Regions from separate parts of the Bradyrhizobium sp. USDA 4510 genome, predicted to be linked through region 4. Evidence: riboswitches for the same ligand, from Rfam matches in the RefSeq annotation. Region 4 holds a riboswitch; each other region holds the start of a gene.
The links. A riboswitch is a leader RNA that binds a small molecule or an ion and turns the genes downstream of it on or off. The one in region 4 is predicted to bind cobalamin.
Positions count from the first base shown of each region.

Region 1 (4,282 bases), 2.0 Mb from region 4:
CCGTCCCGCTGTGCCGACGCCACGAAGTCGGCAGCCTTGATCATCAACGCGATCGTCACATGCACAATCGCCCTTGATGATTAGCTCCAGCATGACTACGTCCGGCCGAAAGCTGCCCACACCCCGTCTTCGCCATCCCAGCTGCCGCGGCTCGCCGCCTTGGAGTATTCCGTGGCGCGCTGCTCGAAGAAATTGGCGTGCTCGACACCGTTGAGAATCTCCACGAGCCATGGCAGCGGATGTGCCTTGAGCCGGATGAACCCGCCCTCCTTAGCCTCGAAGAAGCCGAATACCGGGGCAATCCGCAGCTGGGTCAGTCGCCAGTCGGCGACGTAGCGGACGTAGGCATGGATCTGCTCGGGATTCATACCCTCGATCTCGCCGAGGCCAAAGGCGAGGTCGACGAAGTTCTCCTCCAGCTTCACCATGGTCTTGGCGACGTCGATGATATCGTCACGGACGGAGCGCGTCACCGCGCCAGTTTCGCGGTGCCATTCGTGAAACAGCTTTATGATGCCCTCACAATGCAGGCTCTCGTCGCGCACTGACCAGCTTACGATCTGTCCCATACCGTTCATCTTGTTGTGGCGCGGAAAGTTGAGCAGCATCGCGAAGCTCGCGAACAACGCCATGCCTTCGGTGAAGGCGCCGAACATCGCCAACGTCCGGGCGACATCGGCCACGGTGCCGACGCCGAACTCGTGCATGTAGTCGGCCTTCGCGCGCATCTCGGCATAGCCGCGGAATGCCTCGAACTCGGTTTTGGGCATACCGAGCGTTTTGAGCAGTAGCGCATAGGCATCGATGTGGACCGTCTCCATGTTGGTGAAAGCTGCAATCATCATCTGGACGGTGAGCGGCTGGAAAATCGGGATGTAGCGCTTAAGATAGTTGTCGCCGACCTCGATGTCCGATTGAGTGAAGAAACGGAAGATCTGGGTGAGCAGCGCACGTTCGTTGTCGGTGACGCGGTCCGACGCCCAGTCCTTGAGGTCTGCGCCGAGCGGCACCTCCTCCCCCATCCAATGGGTCTGCTGCTGGCGCTTCCAGAACTCGTAAGCCCAGGCGTAGCGATCAACGTCGTAGCTGCCGGTCGAGTCGAGGAGGCCGACGCGCTGCTTGCCGATCAGCGTACGCGGATCGACGGACGAGAGATCGATCACTGACATGCGAGGCACTCCTCATAGTCGGTGCGCTGCTGCGATGGTTGCGGGGGCGCAGCCTTGTCGCCATCGGCGATGGCGCCGGCGAACGCCGCGCGCGAAATAGATTTTGAACGGCAGTAGTAGAGGCTCTTCACCCCCCGCTTCCATGCCGTCCAGTGCAGCATGTGAAGATCCCATTTATCGACGTCAGCCGGCAGATAGAGGTTGACCGACTGGCTCTGGCAGACGAACGCGGCGCGGTCGGCGGCAAGTTCGACGATCCAGCGCTGGTCGATCTCGAAGGCGGTGCGAAAGACCGCTTTCTCGATTTCCGAGAGGATGTCGAGATGGGCGACCGAACCCTCGGCGGCGATGATGGACTGCCAGATCGCCGAAGTATTGGCGCCCTTGGCGGCCAGCAGCTTGGCGAGATGCCGATTACGCACCGAGATGGCGCCGGACAAGGTCTTATGGGTGTAGATGTTGGCCGGGATGGGTTCTACACAAGCGCTGGTGCCGCCGCAGATAATGCTTATCGAGGCGGTCGGCGCGATCGCGATCTTATGGCTGAAGCGGGCCATCACGCCTCGTTCCAGGGCATCCGGGCACGGCCCCCGCTCGCGCGCGAGCGTCACGGATGCCGCATCAGCATCGCGACGGATTTTCCGGAACATGTTCAGATTGAACGACTTGGCCACGACGCTTTCCATCGGAATGCTCTTGGCCTGCAGGAACGAGTGGAAGCCCATGACGCCAAGGCCGACGGAACGCTCACGCAAGGCGGCGTAGCGGGCACGCTTCATGACGCCCGGCGCCACCGTGATGAAGTGGGTCAGCACGTTGTCGAGGAAGCGCATGACGTCCTCGATGAAGCCAGGCTCCTCGTTCCACTGGTCCCAGGTCTCGAGGTTGAGCGACGACAGGCAGCACACGGCGGTACGCTCCTCGTCGCGATGATCGATGCCGGTCGGCAGGGTAATTTCGCTGCACAGGTTGGACGTTGAGACCTTGAGGCCGAGCTCGCGCTGGTGCTTGGGGAGCGCGCGGTTCACTGTATCGATGAACAAGAGATAAGGCTCCCCCGTCTGCAGCCGGTTCTCCAGGATGCGTTGCCACAGCTGGCGGGCGTCGATTTCGCGGATAACCTCCTTGGTCTTCGGACTGCGCAGAGCGAACGCAGTGCCGGCGCCTACGGCACGCATGAACTCATCGGTGACGTTGATGCCGTGATGCAGGTTGAGACTCTTGCGGTTGAAGTCGCCGGACGCCTTGCGGATCTCGAGGAACTCCTCGATCTCGGGATGGTGGATATCGAGATAGACCGCAGCCGAGCCGCGCCGTAACGAGCCCTGGCTGATCGCCAACGTCAGGCCGTCCATGACGTGGATGAACGGGATGATGCCTGAGGTAACGCCGCCCTTCACCTGCTCGCCGATCGAGCGAACATTGCCCCAGTAGGTGCCGATGCCGCCACCGTTAGAGGCAAGCCATACGTTCTCGTTCCAGGTGCCCACGATGCCTTCGAGCGAGTCCGACACCGAGTTAAGGAAGCAGGAAATCGGCAGGCCGCGCGTCGTGCCGCCGTTGGAGAGCACCGGTGTGGCTGGCATGAACCACAGCCGAGACATCGCATCGTAGAGACGTTGGGCATGCGCAACATCATCCGCGAAGGCGCAAGACACCCGCGCGAACATGTCCTGGATCATTTCGCCGGCGAGCAGATAACGGTCGCTCAGCGTCAGCTTGCCGAACGGCGTCAACAGGTCGTCGCGCGTCCGATCGAGCTTGAGATCGGCCGGCTTTGGCGATGGCGCAAGGGGGTACGGCAGCGGGGCCGGCGACGGCGGCGGCACAAGACACAACTCAGGCGCGCTGGGCTCTGCCTGCAATGGCTGCGACCTCACGCGCGCCGGCTCCTCAATGAGATGACCATGCTGATCGAAATCGTAAGACGGCGACATCGGCAACCCCGCGATGTTAGGCGGGGGGGACTGCGCGGATGACTTGCGAGGAAACCGGTCAAACGTCTCCGGCTGCAAGCGACCCAACGGGGCACCCCGCCCGAGGACTTTCGTTCAGTCGCGGCAGGTCTCCTGGCTCGCGGGTCGCCGCGGCTGTCGGCCTTCCCGGCGCTGTGCTGCGCCAGTGACCATGATGACAACCGCTCGCCGCTTACAGTTGCGGGGGCAGCCCCGGAGTAGCCGTTCGGCGCACCGGGTTCCCTCTTAGCTTCCGACCTACAAAATGTTGGGGCCAGAAGACCGTGACTGGCTAGACATAGGCACTACTCGCCGGGATTCGTCAACTGGGGAGATCCAGATTGAAACGCAAAAACATACCGAAGCCCGGACGACTTTGTCGCCGCTGTCGGCTTCTGCTGCAGGTGATTGGATATGCCGTTGGGCTGCATTACCGGTTTCCGTCAAGCCTGCGCAAAGGTCGAGGGAATTCCTGGCTCGCACGTCGCATTGATGGAATCTAAGAAACGGCGCGTCAGTAGAGGAGCAATTCGGCCAGACGCTTGATTTGATTCGCAGCGCTCCTGCTCGCCGCGACCAATGGCATCTGGACGAATTCGTTATCCACTCGCGGGCGAACAACATCGGCTCTGGCGCGCCGTCGACCGGAATGGCCTTGCATCCAGCCCCGAACCGAATCGCGCTGCACAGTGGTCCCACGCCTGTCACGGCTCCAGCGCGACCTGCAAGCCCTCCTTACTTTCAACATGAACGTAACGGGGTCCGATCGGCCGTCCCCTGCCGCTGGCGACAGTGACAATGTCTTCCAAAGGCATGGCGCGCGCATCCGCCTCGGGGCGAGACAAGATCAGATCGGCGTGAAACAGCCCTTCCGATTCGAGGCCGGTGGCATCCACGCCAAGGGCCGCCAAGCTGGCCAAACAGCTCTCAAATTCTTCAGCATCGCGAAAGCGACGCTGGATAAACGTTGCGCCGGCAAGACGTTCTGTCACAAGACCACGGTTTGCGAACGTCGCGGCGAGCGATTCAAATGGGAACATTCGTAGCACGAAGGAGATGATCCATGGTTGCTTCTCTGCCGCATCGAGAATCTCGCCGAACGTCTTCTCGGTAACGTAGCCGATGCATCCGGTCGACATGATAACATCCACGGAGCGG
Region 1 covers NZ_JBSSBT010000001.1:485,921-490,202, reverse strand. Annotated here, with positions in the region: gene ACVMDN_RS02310 (ribonucleotide-diphosphate reductase subunit beta) at 96-1,169, opposite strand; gene ACVMDN_RS02305 (ribonucleoside-diphosphate reductase subunit alpha) at 1,160-3,049, opposite strand; cobalamin riboswitch at 3,212-3,426, opposite strand; gene ACVMDN_RS02300 (class I SAM-dependent methyltransferase) at 3,829-4,282, opposite strand, start outside.
Region 1: it holds a riboswitch for cobalamin, as region 4 does, so the genes downstream of both, ACVMDN_RS02305 (ribonucleoside-diphosphate reductase subunit alpha) here and ACVMDN_RS11075 (DUF1636 family protein) in region 4, are expected to answer to the same signal.

Region 2 (4,282 bases), 1.2 Mb from region 4:
CCCGGGTACCCATTTAACCGGTCTCGTCGCTGCACTCGGTCCCGCGTGCCGCCTTCGGCGTCGCTATGCTCACGCTCCTGCGGGTGCCATTTTCCGTTGAAGCGATGCGCTGCGCGCACGCCTGCTGGGCGAAGTCCGCTGCAGAATGGGATTTCGAGCTGGCCTCGTCGTAGATTGGCGTCCGCGCACCGCGTATGTGCGGGGAAGGCTAAATCGGTTCTCGTAAGCCGGCACGTGGTCGTCTGATCATAGCATCGATTTCTCGCACAATGAGCCGCGAGCAACAGTGCTGTGTGCCTTTTCCTGTGACAAGCTGCGAGAGAGGCTGCCGGTCTGTTGCAAAGACAGAACAGCACACGTCAACGTTTCCGAGCGTGTGTGCTTTGGCCGCTACTCAGAGGCGCTCAGCGTCAAGGAGCTGCGCCGCGATCTTGCTCTGTGCGATCATTGGCCGAGGCCTTTCGCGCCCTCTCTATTGTTTCTCGTTTATTTGGCTCTATGCGATCGAACCAAGAGCCTGCAGGAAAGGCTGCGATACGTTTGGCAAAAAAAGATTGAGGCTCCCAATCTTGTCCTTCGCTTTTCTCGAAAGCGATGACGCCGTTGCGAGTAAAATAATGGGGCCCTGGGATCTTGCAGTTCACCAAAAGCAGAACGCGCCAAAGATCACCCTTTTTCGTCGGTTTGTCATTCGGTTTCGCCGCGTAATCCACCGCAACGGGCTCAATGATATGGCACCGGCCGTGCCGCAGAAGATTGCCGAGCTTGCCTTGTGCGGTCGTTACGAAGTTGAAGTTAACAGGATCGTGCAGAAAGCGAAGATTTGCGTCCCTTTCGCCATCGGTGACCTCACTGGCGATCAACGAGAGCGCAAAGGCGCGCCAGCCCAATTCAATCGGCTTGGCATATGGCGACGCAAGTCTGATCGTTCCGTCGGTCGCGATCTTCCAAGTGATTGCGTACTGTTCGTCTGATTTGTTGTCTTGGTGCCTGGTCCACGAAAAGTACACATACTCTGTTCGGTCAATTGCTTCAGCGACTCCCCACGACCGAGGGACGAAGTGAGCCACCTTCGAGACCTTGGAGATGATTTGTTCTATAGTCTCGCCGTCTTGCGCTCGCCACGTTGACTTGACCCTTTCGACAGGCGCGCTGTCGTTGGCGCGAACGTTGCTGTTTGTCGCTGCCAGCCCGGCCAGGCAGATCAGCGATCGACCGAGACAGAACCAAAGCACGCGCGTTCCAGACATTCTCTTCATTGCTGCCGGCCTATCTGGTTCTCATCCACGCGTCAATTCCAAAGCGGACAATCTTCGACGTGCTCTACGAGATCGCTAGAAGTTAGCGGCAACGTGACGCGAGCACCTGCTGATGTCCCGCGCAAGCAGGCGCTGTCCCTCGATGTCACGCGCCGCTAACTTCAGTGGTCAGCCAAAGCTTCAACTTGCAATGCTGGACCAGCCCAGGAGGAGAAGCCTGGGCAAGCGAGGACTTGCATTCTTCGTGCCAGGCAATAGCAGGCAGTTCGCACCAGATTTGTGCCGCCTTTGTCGACTTCCCGACCTGCGCACCTTATTTATGTTGCCATTAAGCCTATTCGCAGCGACTTTCGTGGCTCATTCCTGTCACGCACTGGATCTCCGAGCAGCGCAGTTTTGAAAGCCTCGCTGCCAGAAGCCAGACGACAATTGAGTGCAGGTTTGCCGCCATCGAACCGGTGTGGTCCGGGTTCGTTGCCGCTGCTGCCAAGGTCGAGAGTGCCTCAACCGGTTGTGCAAGGCGCTTTATGGCCACAACGAGGCGAAGCCGCCCATCAGCGGCGAGCGATTAGGAATTGGCGCTCGCAAGTTCAAAAGTCAGGCAGACGATGGGACGACGACATTCGCCGCTCGCGTGATGGCCCGCTTCGTGACCGGCGTCTATCAGTTCGTCGCCGTAGTCAACATTTGGAAGAGCCGCGCTTCCATGCAGTCGTACCGACCGGGCAAGAAGGCCAAGCCCCTCGGGTTGAGCTAGCTTCGGCTTGAACTGCTCAAAACGTTCGAGAGCATCTGTCTGACGGCCGGGTTCATAAGTGGCCTTGCTATCCACCCGAACAGGCCGACCGCAAAGACGGCAGCAGCAAAGACGCCGAGGGCACTCCAAACAGCCATTTTCATTGCGAGCTACTCTTTTCGTTGGTGATTCACTATGCTTGCTTTTCGCAGTATCGCCAAAAAACGTCCGCATGGCGCCTACCAGGATTGGTCGTAGATCAACATGCTCGCTGAGTATGCCGGCGGATTTAGCGTATAGCGCGCCTATTCACACTGGTTGTTGGTGGAGAAAGGGGGACTTATCGAAGGGTGCTCGATGAATGTTTGAAAGCTGGATCGCGTGAAGAGCGTCCTGTCTCGGCACCGTGACCTTCATCGCCCAGGCCGCATTCGTCTCTTCCATGATCTGACACGCGGTCCGACGCCAACGCGCCTCGCAGATGGTCACCCCGATATCTGTGATTGGAGAGTGGCTTCAACGTCGCGATCAAGAGTGGCCGTGCATCGTCAACACGTAGGAGACGTCGCAGCATCAATTTGAGAGGTTGACGGCGGAGTTGTCTTGCCGATAATCCAAGTCGTCGAGGTGCTCCGGTTCCTGCTTGATCCGGAGCTAAGAGGGAAGCCGGTGATGCCGGCGCTGCCCCCGCAACTGTGAGCGGCGAGCCGCTGTCCAACAGAGTCACTGAAGCCTGCGCGGCTTCGGGAAGGCCGGACAGTGGCGATGACCCGCGAGCCAGGAGACCTGCCCCGACAATATGTTCGTCCACGGGCGGGGTGTCCCGGTGGTGCGCCAAGCAGCCGTCGCTCGCGCGACGTCTCCTGCCTGCGTCCGCCATGGCCTTTGCCCCCAACATGGGTTAACGCTATGTCTCTTCTCTCGCTTCCGGTTGCCACGCTCGGAACGCCGCGCATCGGTCCAAGACGCGAGCTTAAACTCGCGCTCGAAAGCTATTGGGCCGGAAGAATCAGCGAACAGCAATTGCTCGAGGACGCAGCCGGCCTACGTGCGGCGAACTGGGCGCGCCAGAAATCCCTCGGTGTCACCATCATTCCGTCGAACGATTTCTCGCTATACGATCAGGTGCTCGACACCAGTGTCATGGTCGGCGCCATCCCGGAAGTCTATGCCTCGAAAGCCGAGCCTGCTTCTCTCAAGACGTATTTCGCCATGGCACGCGGTTCACAAAGCGGCAGTCAGGATGCGAGTTGCGGTCACGGACCTCGCGGCTATGGCGCACCCGCGCAGGAGATGACCAAGTGGTTCGATACCAACTACCACTACATGGTTCCGGAATTTCATCGGGGGCAGACTTTCAGACTCTCCTCTCGCAAGCCTATCGAGGAGTATGAGGAAGCCAAGGCCCTTGGCTTTCAGACGCGCCCTGTCCTGATCGGTCCGGCCACTTTCTTGAAGCTAGGCAAGAGTGCGGATCCCGCGATCCAGCCACTGTCACTCCTGGATGACCTGATACCGATCTATATCAAGGTTCTGCAGGAATTGGCCAAACGCGGAGCAGAATGGGTTCAATTTGACGAGCCCTGTATGGTCCTTGATCTGGATCAGGGGGCAAAAAAATCTTTGCTGCATGCCTATGACCGGCTCGCCAAGGAAGGGCCGGCCATCAAGATCATGGTTGCCAGCTATTTTGGCCACCTTGGCGACAATCTTCACACCGCCTTGCGCCTACCTGTTGCCGGCCTGCATGTCGATCTGGTTCGGGCGCCGGAGTTATTGGATCAGATCATTGCTGCCGGGCGAAGTGAACTCGTCATGTCACTCGGCGTGATAGACGGTCGCAATGTGTGGCGGACGAATTTGTCGGCGCTGCGCCAGCGGCTCGATCCCGCCATTGCGAAGCTCGGCAAGGATCGCGTACAGATCGCCCCATCCTGTTCGCTGCTTCACGTGCCGGTCGATGTTGAACTCGAAACGGAGCTTGCTTCCGATGTCAAGAGCTGGCTTGCGTTCTCGGTTCAGAAGATTCGCGAGCTTGCGACCTTGGCACGGGCACTCGCAGGCGATCAGGATGTTGCCGACGCTCTTGCGGAATCGGAGCGCGTTACCACCCGCCGCGGAACTTCCCCGAAGATCCGTGACGCCAATGTCGCCGTCCGGATGAGTGCGATCAATCAGACCATGCGACGGCGCGTCAGCCCATTTGCCAGCCGTGCCGAGATCCAACGCAAGCGCTTCAAACTGCCGGCGTTTCCGACCACGACGATCGGATCGTTTCCGCAGACCG
Region 2 covers NZ_JBSSBT010000001.1:1,275,873-1,280,154, forward strand. Annotated here, with positions in the region: gene ACVMDN_RS05655 (nodulate formation efficiency C protein) at 411-1,259, opposite strand; gene ACVMDN_RS05660 (hypothetical protein) at 1,828-2,091, opposite strand; cobalamin riboswitch at 2,604-2,803, shown strand; gene metE (5-methyltetrahydropteroyltriglutamate--homocysteine S-methyltransferase) at 2,905-4,282, shown strand, end outside.
Region 2: it holds a riboswitch for cobalamin, as region 4 does, so the genes downstream of both, metE (5-methyltetrahydropteroyltriglutamate--homocysteine S-methyltransferase) here and ACVMDN_RS11075 (DUF1636 family protein) in region 4, are expected to answer to the same signal.

Region 3 (4,282 bases), 5.0 Mb from region 4:
CTTGAGCTGGAAATTCTGCGGGATCGGGGCGAAGGTCAGCGGGTCGAATGACGGACCCGACGCGACGCGTTCGTCGACATCAGGCGTGCGGAATGCGCGTGCCGCGCGGCCGAACACCGAGAAGGTGTCGGTCAGGCGATGCTCGGCGCCGACATGCAGGGCGTATTGCGTCTCGTTGCTGTCGAGCGGTGCCGCCTGCGTGTCGAACGCGAACGGCGCATTCGGGTCGTAGCGATCGCGCGCCGAGATGCTGGTATTCTGGACGCGCGCGCCGTAGGAGATGTCGGTCGTTGGCAACAGGCCCAGCGTATGTTGCCAATAGCCGGCCACGCTCTGCTGCTCGATATTGTAGATGTGGAACGGGTCGACGCCCTGATAGGCGCCGCGCGCCTCGCGGAAGCTCGAATCGTAATAGTCGATGCCGGTCAGGATCGTCGACGGCACGCCCAGCATCACATTCTTGACGCTGAGCCGCGGCGTCAGCGACCAGGTCTGCAGCGCGGCGTCATTGTAGGTCGAGGCGAAGCTGATGGTCGGCACCGTGCCGAAGAAGCCGCTCTGCGTCTCGCGCTGCCGCCAGCCGCCGTCGACGATGAGGTCGACGCCGTTCATCAGCGTCTTGGTGAAGCCGGCGGTGACGCTGGCGGTCTGCTGGTTGGCATAGTCGAAGGGCGTCGCGGCGCCGCGGCGATCGGTGAGCAGCTCGTTCACGCCGATCGACGGATCGACCAGCCGTCCGCCGGGTAGGCCGAGCTTCTGGTCGCTGCCGGTGACGGTCAGGAAGGCGGTGAGATCAGGCGTCGTGTAGTTGATGTTGCCGACGGCGTTGCGCTGGTCGAGCGCATTGTTGACGCGGTAGCCGTCCGACTTGATGCCGTTGCCGTAGAACGAGGTGGACCACGGGCCGGAATTGAGCGCCGCGGAGACCGCGGCCATGCGGGTGTTGAACGAGCCAACTCCGGCCTCGGCCCGCATCGTCGTCGGCGGGCCGCCGACGCCGGTCTTGGTGATGATGTTGACGACGCCGCCCACCGCGTTGTCGCCGTAGAGCACCGCGCCGCTGTTGCCGCGCGTGATCTCGATGCGCTCGATCGAATCGAGCGGAATCGTGGTGAGGTCGAAGCCGGCCTTGTCGACGTCGTTGAGGCGGCGGCCGTTGAGCAGGAAAAGGGTATTGTCGGTCGCGAATGCGCCGAAGCCGCGCAGGTCGACCGACGTCTTGGCGCCGTTCGGTCCGCCATAGGGCGTTTGCAGCTGCACGCCCGGCACCTGCGCGAGGATCTCGGGTAACGACTGCACCGGCGAATGCGCGATGTCGTCGGCGGTGATCACGGCCGAGGAGGAGCCGACAATGCCGGCGAACTGGCGGCCGCCGGTGCCGCCCGTTCCGGTGGCCACGCCGGTCCCTGTCGTGCCCGATCCGGCTCCGCTGCCTGTATTGTTGCCTTGCGAGGTGCCCGGCGCCGGGCGTCGCGGCGCCGGCGCTTCGTCAGCGGCCGGCCTGGCGCGCGTGACGTTCTGGTCGCCCGGCTTGGTGACTTCGATCGCCGGCAGCTGATCGGGAGCGGGTGCCTGCTGCGCCCGCGCTGCGGAGACAAGGATCGCCGGCGCGATCATCGTCGACGCGAGCAGAAGCGCGCGGCGCCGCCGATGGAAAGGGAAGGAGAACATAAGCAAGGCCTCGGCAACGTCAGTGGCACGTCACCGCGAACCAGTCTCACCATCGTGCTCACAGCATCAGGTGAAGCTCATGCCTGTACTCCCCGACCGGCAGCATCGCGTGTGACCACGGCTGACGGCAGGTCTCCTGGCTCGCGGGTCGTTACCCTTCGTCGCCTTCCCAGGACCGAGATTCCCAGTGGCCTGTGACGAAGGATTCACCGCATACAGTTGCGGGGGCAGCCGCGGCGTTGGGGAAGTTTCCCCGTACCGCATTCCCTTTTCATCTCATGAAAGAACCGTCATGTTCATCTAGGGTTCGGCCGGGTAGCAAAGTCAATCCGGCGGAAGTCGGGCGGCGGCCGCGCGGCCACGGTTTTTGTCGAGTGTCGCTTGTCTGCCACGGCGATCGCTGTAAGAGCATGGATCCGATGAGCGCGCAGGATTTTGCCTTGGCGGCCGAGGTCGCGGCGCGGCGCCGGTGGGGCGCCACGGCGGCGCTGCTCGCGCTCGTGGTCCTGCTGTGTGTGCTCTCGCTCGGCATCGGGCCGGTGCGGCTGTCGCCGCTCGCGGTGATCGAGGCGCTGTTCGGCGGCGGCAGCGATGTGGCGCAGGTGATCGTGCGCGAGATCCGCCTGCCGCGCACCATCCTGGCATTTGCGATCGGCGGCATTCTCGGGCTGTCCGGTGCGGCGCTGCAAGGGCTGCTGCGCAATCCGCTGGCCTCGCCGTCGCTATTCGGCGCGCCGCAATCGGCGGCGTTCGGCGCGGTGCTGGTGATCGCGCTGGGCCTCGCCGATGTGCGCTCCTACGCGCTGCCGGTGGTGGCGATCATCGCCGCCTTCGGCTCGGTGTTCGCGCTGCTTGCGATCGCCGGCAGCAATGCCGGGCTGTTGATCCTGATCCTCGCTGGGCTCGCGATCTCGAGCTTTGCGGGAGCCGCGACCGCACTGGTGATGAATCTCTCGAGCAATCCGTTTGTGGTGCTGGAGATCGCGTTCTGGCTGCTCGGCTCGCTGGAGGACCGCAGCTTCCAGCACGTGGCGCTGGCGCTGCCCTTCATCGTCGCGGGCGCCGCCATCCTGCTCAGCCAGGCGAGCGCCTTCCGCGCGCTGACGCTTGGCGAGGAGGCGGCGCAGAGCCTCGGCGTCGACGTCGGGCGGTTGCGGCTCTTCGTGATCACGGGCGTGGCGCTTGGCGTCGGCGGCGCGGTCGCAGTCACCGGCACGATCGGCTTCATCGGCCTGGTTGCGCCGCATCTGATGCGTCCCGTGATCGGTCACGATCCGGCGCGGCTCTTGGTGCCCAGTGCGCTCACCGGCTCGGCGTTGCTGCTCGCGGCCGACATCGCGGTGCGCATCATTCCCTCGACCTCCGACATCAAGGTCGGCGTGCTGACCTCGATCATCGGCGTGCCGTTCTTCCTCTATCTGATCATGCGCGAACGCCGCGCGCTCGGCGGAGGCGTGGCATGACGCTGCTCTCCGCCGCCGCTCTCAATGCCTCGCTCGGCAGCCGCAAGGTGCTGCACGATGTCTCGCTGTCGTTGCCATCGGGCCATCTGGTCGCGCTGGTCGGGCCGAACGGCGCCGGCAAGACCACGCTGCTGCGCGCACTCTCCGGGCTGATTCCGTCGGGCGGCGAGATCCGGATCGGCGGCGATCCGCTGGCGTCGCTGCCGCTGCGCGAGCGTGCGAAACGTTTTGCCTACCTGCCGCAGGGGCACATGGTGCACTGGCCGCTGCCGGCGCGCGACATCGTCGCGCTCGGCCGCTATCCGCACGGCGCGACCGATCCGGCGCGGCTGTCGCAGACGGATATGGAGGCGGTGCTGCGCGCGATGCAGGCGGTCGACGTCACTGAGTTCAGCGATCGCCGCGTCACCGAACTCTCCGGCGGCGAGCGCAGCCGCGTCGCGCTGGCCCGGGTGCTCGCGGTGGAGGCGCCGGTGATCCTCGCCGACGAGCCGACCGCCTCGCTCGATCCACGCCACCAGATCGACGTGATGCAGAAGCTGCGCAACGTCGCCGATGCCGGTGTGCTGGTGATCGTGGTGACGCATGACCTGGGACTCGCCGCGCGCTTTGCCGATCATGTGCTGGTGCTCGCGGAGGGGCGGCTGGCAGCGCAAGGCGCGCCCGTCGAGGCACTGTCGGAGAGCGTCCTCGCCAGCGTGTTCCGGGTCAGCGCCTATCGCGCCGAATTTCAGCGCGAAGCCGTCATCGTGCCGTGGGCGGACGTCTGATGTGGCCACGGCCTCACCACAAGCTCAGTTCACCTCTCCCGCTTACGGGGGAGGTCGCTGCGCTCGACGAGCGCAGCGGGTGGGGGCTCTCTCCACGATATGGCTCGCGGCGAAACCCCCACCCCAACCCTCCCCCGCAAGCGGGAGAGGGGGCGCACCTTCAGCGTGGCAGCCATCTCGCTTCGCTTCATCTTGGTGCGGTGGTCGCGATACTGCTGTGGCTTATTTCCGCCGGCGCCGCGTTCGCCGCCGGACCGCGCATCGTCTCGATGAATGTCTGCAGCGACCAGCTCGTGCTGTCGCTGGCCGATCCGGACCAGATTATCGGCCTCAGCCGCTTCTCGCGCGATGCCTGGCAATCCTGGGCCGCGGAGAAGG
Region 3 covers NZ_JBSSBT010000001.1:7,548,965-7,553,246, reverse strand. Annotated here, with positions in the region: gene ACVMDN_RS35220 (TonB-dependent receptor) at 1-1,671, opposite strand, end outside; cobalamin riboswitch at 1,781-1,978, opposite strand; gene ACVMDN_RS35215 (FecCD family ABC transporter permease) at 2,091-3,134, shown strand; gene ACVMDN_RS35210 (ABC transporter ATP-binding protein) at 3,131-3,904, shown strand; gene ACVMDN_RS35205 (ABC transporter substrate-binding protein) at 4,105-4,282, shown strand, end outside.
Region 3: it holds a riboswitch for cobalamin, as region 4 does, so the genes downstream of both, ACVMDN_RS35220 (TonB-dependent receptor) here and ACVMDN_RS11075 (DUF1636 family protein) in region 4, are expected to answer to the same signal.

Region 4 (4,282 bases):
AAAACTCTCCAGCACCGCGCCCATCAGCGATGGTTTCATGCCGGCATATTCGCGCGCGCGTGCGGTGGCGATCCGTTTGCCGTGCACGATGACCTGGGCGCCGACATCGGTCTCGGGCTTCAGCAGCACCGGGTTCATGTCGGTGTGCGGCTCGACGCCGGCGGCGAGCGCCTGCAACGCCTGTGCGCGGCCGATCTCGCCGCCATCGACGGTCACCGCGGCGTTGTTCGACATGTTCTGCGGCTTGAACGGCAGCACGCGCAGGCCGCGCCGTCTCGCGGCGCGGGCGAGGCCGGCGACGATGAGCGATTTGCCCACGTCCGAGCCGGCTCCCTGGATCATCAATGCGCGCGCCATCGTGATGCCCGTCAGAACTCGACGCCCGGCTGGGCCTTGATGCCGGAGCGGAACGGATGCTTTACCAGCGTCATCTCGGTGACGAGATCGGCAATCTCGATCAGCTCCTCCTTGGCGTTGCGCCCGGTGAGCACGACATGGGTCATCGGCGGCTTCGACGTGGTCAGGAAGTCGACGACATCGGCGATCGCAAGGTAATCGTAGCGTAGCGCGATGTTGATCTCGTCGAGCACGACCATGCGCAGGCTCGGGTCTGCGATCAGCTGCTTGGCCTTTTTCCAGCCGGCTTGCGCTGCCGCGATGTCGCGGGCGCGATCCTGCGTCTCCCAGGTAAAGCCTTCGCCCATTGCGTGGAATTGACAGAGATCGCCGAAATGCCCGGTGAGCAGGCGGCGCTCGCCGGTATCCCAGGCGCCCTTGATGAACTGCACCACGGCGCAGGGAAAGCCGTGCGCCACACAGCGCACGATCATGCCGAACGCGGAGGACGATTTTCCTTTGCCGGCGCCGGTATGAACGATGATCAGGCCCTTTTCACCGCTCTTGGTCGCCATGATGCGGTCGCGGGCGGCCTTCTTTTTCGCCATCTTGTCCGCGTGGCGCGCATCCGGCGAAAGATCGGTGCCGACGGCGCCGTCTTCAGCGCCCTTTCCATCAGAAGTCATCACATTCCTTCGGCTTGACAAGTGCGAGGCTTGGACGAATGGTGGTCCTGCGTTGGTTCCTGTCCTACGACAGGCGAAGAGGGAATGCGATAGGGCTCCGCTAAATCGGGCCCGAAGCGCAGCCGCCCCCGCGACCGTGACCGGAGAGATGCCCAAGCCACTGATTCCATACGGAGTCGGGAAGGTGGGCATCGAAGGGTAAAACCTGCTCCGCAAGCCGGGAGACCTGCCAACGCAGCATGTTGTGAAACCGGCGGACGGGGTGTTCCGCGACGGGGAACGAACCTGTCCAAAATCGGTTCGTGTGCCTCATCGCTTCCCGCTGTCAATCCAGGAAGGGCGATGAGCGTTACACTTCATGTCTGCATCACCTGCCGCGCCGGCCAGACGCCGGCGGAAGGTGAGCTCGCGCCCGGTGCACGCCTGCATGCCGCGCTTGTCGAGGCCGGCGTGCCTGATGACGTCAATCTGGTTCCCGTCGCATGCCTGTCGGCCTGCAGCCAGGGTTGCTCGGTCGCGCTCAGCGCGCCGGGGCGCTGGTCCTATGTCTACGGCCGACTGTCCGCTGATAATGCCGCGGATGTGATCGCCGGTGCCTCCGCCTATGCGGCGGCGCCCGACGGCATCGTGCCGTGGCGCAGCCGTCCGGAAATCTTCCGCAAGCAATCGCTCGCCCGCATTCCACCTCTTCCCGTCGTGCCGGAGGCCGCAGAATGACCACGCTCGCCAAAATTCCGGTCACCGTCGTGACCGGCTTTCTCGGCTCCGGCAAGACGACGCTGATCCAGCATCTGATCCGCAATGCCAACGGCAAGAAGCTCGCGGTGCTGGTCAACGAATTCGGCAGCGAAGGCGTCGACGGCGACATCCTGAAGTCGTGCGCCGACGCCAATTGTCCGGCCGAGAACATCGTCGAACTCGCCAATGGCTGTATCTGCTGCACCGTCGCCGACGATTTCATCCCGGCGATGGAGCAGTTGCTGGCGCGGAACGTGAAGCCCGATCACATCGTGATCGAAACTTCCGGGCTCGCGCTGCCGAAGCCGCTGCTGAAAGCGTTCGACTGGCCGGAGATCCGTTCGCGGATCACGGTCGACGGCGTGATCGCGCTCGCCGACGCCGAGGCCGTCGCCGCCGGCCGTTTTGCGCCTGATCCGGCCGCGGTGGATGCGCAGCGTGCGGCGGACGACAATCTCGACCACGAGACGCCGCTGTCGGAAGTGTTCGAGGACCAGATCGCATGTGCCGATATCGTGCTGCTGACCAAGGCGGACCTCGCGGGGGCGGAGGGGATCAAGGCAGCGAAAGAGGTGATCGCGGCCGAGATGCCGCGCGAGGTGCCGATGTTGCCCGTCGTCGACGGCACGATCGACGCGCGCGTAATCCTCGGGCTCGGGGCGGCGGCGGAAAGCGATCTCGCGGCGCGGCCGTCGCATCACGATGGCGAGGAGGAACACGAGCACGACGATTTCAATTCCGTCGTGATCGATCTTCCGGAAGTTTCGGATGTCGACGCGCTGGTCGCCTCGATCAAGGGGCTGGCGCGCGAGCAGAACGTGCTGCGCGCCAAGGGCTACATCGCGGTCGAAGGCAAGCCGATGCGGCTGTTGGTGCAATCGGTCGGCGAGCGGGTGCGGCATCAGTTCGACATGCCCTGGGGCGCCCGGGCGCGGCAGTCGAAGCTCGTCGTGATCGGCGAACATGCCGACATCGATGAAGCCGCGATCAGGGCACGGCTTGGTGTCTGATGCACGTCGTCTTCCGCGAGAGCCGCGGCCTTGAGGAGACCGCGACGCCAAGGGACCTCGGCCAGGATCCGGCCGATCTCGTGGTGTTGTCGTTTTCCGACAGCGATCTTGCTGCCTTCGCGGCCGGCTGGCGGCGCGGCCGTGCTGCGCTGCCGTCGCTGCGGCTCGCCAATCTCGCGGAGCTGCGCCATCCGCTGTCGGTCGATACCTATATCGAGCGGACGCTCTCGCACGCCCGCGGCATTCTGGTGCGGCTGATCGGCGGCGAGCCCTATTGGTCATACGGGCTGGCCGCGGTGCATCGGCTGGCGAAGGAGCGCGGCATTGCCCTGGTGGTGCTGCCGGCGGATGGCCGCGACGATCTGCGGCTCGATGAATTCTCGACCTTGCCGGTCTCGACGCTGCGCCGTCTGAAGGTGCTGTGCGACAAGGGCGGCCCGGTTGCCGCGCAGGCCGTGATCGCGCAACTGGCGCTGGCGTCCGGACTCTATGCCGGGCCGGTGGTCGGCGAGATCGATCTTCCCGAGATCGGCGTCTACGATTCCCGGCGCGGTGCCATCACGGCGTTGCCGGCACCGGACGGCCGGCCGCGCGTGCTGGTGACGTTCTATCGTTCCTACCTCGCGGCAGGCGATACGGCGCCGGTCGATGCATTGATCGATGCATTGCGTGAGAGGGGCTTTGATGCCCACGGTGTGTTCGTCACCTCGCTGAAGGCGGCGGGCGTGGCCGATTGGCTGCGCGCTCAGTTTGCGCAATGCGCTCCAGCGGCGATCGTCAATGCGACCGCGTTTTCCGCGGCCGGTGACGACGGCACGACGCCGTTCGACGCTGCATCATGCCCGGTGTTCCAGGTCGCGCTGTCGACCGCGCGGCGCGAGGATTGGGCCTTGTCGCTCCGCGGGCTCTCGCCCGGCGATCTCGCGATGCATGTGGTGCTGCCGGAGGTCGACGGCCGCCTGTTCACAGGGGTCGTGAGCTTCAAATCGCCTGGTGAGCGCGATCTTGAGCTGCAATTCGCGCATCTTGCGCATCGACCGGATGCCGAGCGCGTCGCTGCAGTTGCCGCACGCGTGGCCGCCTGGCATCGGCTTGCCAGCAAGCCGGCACAGGAGAAGCGGCTCGCGCTGGTGCTCTCGAACTATCCCGGCCGCCCGCATCAGATCGCGCATGCCGTCGGCCTCGATGCGCTTGCCTCGGTCGGGGCGATGCTGGCTGATCTTGCGGGCGCGGGATTTGACCTTGAGCCGGTGGAGTCACTGGGCGACATTCTTTTGCGCAGGAATTTGACGTGGAACGTCGCCGACTATCGTGCGGCGCTTTCCGGCCTTCCCGAGCTGCTGCAGGGCGATCTCAGCCGCGCATGGGGCGCGCCGGAAGATGATCCCGATTGCCGTGACGGCGCATTTCATTTCGCGGCGATCTGCTGCGGCAAATCGGTCATCGCCGTTCAGCCGGAGCGCGGTGAGGTGGGACAGCGCGACGCCGACTATCACGATCTGGCGCGCACGC
Region 4 covers NZ_JBSSBT010000001.1:2,504,949-2,509,230, forward strand. Annotated here, with positions in the region: gene ACVMDN_RS11065 (cobyric acid synthase) at 1-357, opposite strand, end outside; gene cobO (cob(I)yrinic acid a,c-diamide adenosyltransferase) at 369-1,022, opposite strand; cobalamin riboswitch at 1,059-1,270, shown strand; gene ACVMDN_RS11075 (DUF1636 family protein) at 1,365-1,739, shown strand; gene cobW (cobalamin biosynthesis protein CobW) at 1,736-2,770, shown strand; gene cobN (cobaltochelatase subunit CobN) at 2,770-4,282, shown strand, end outside.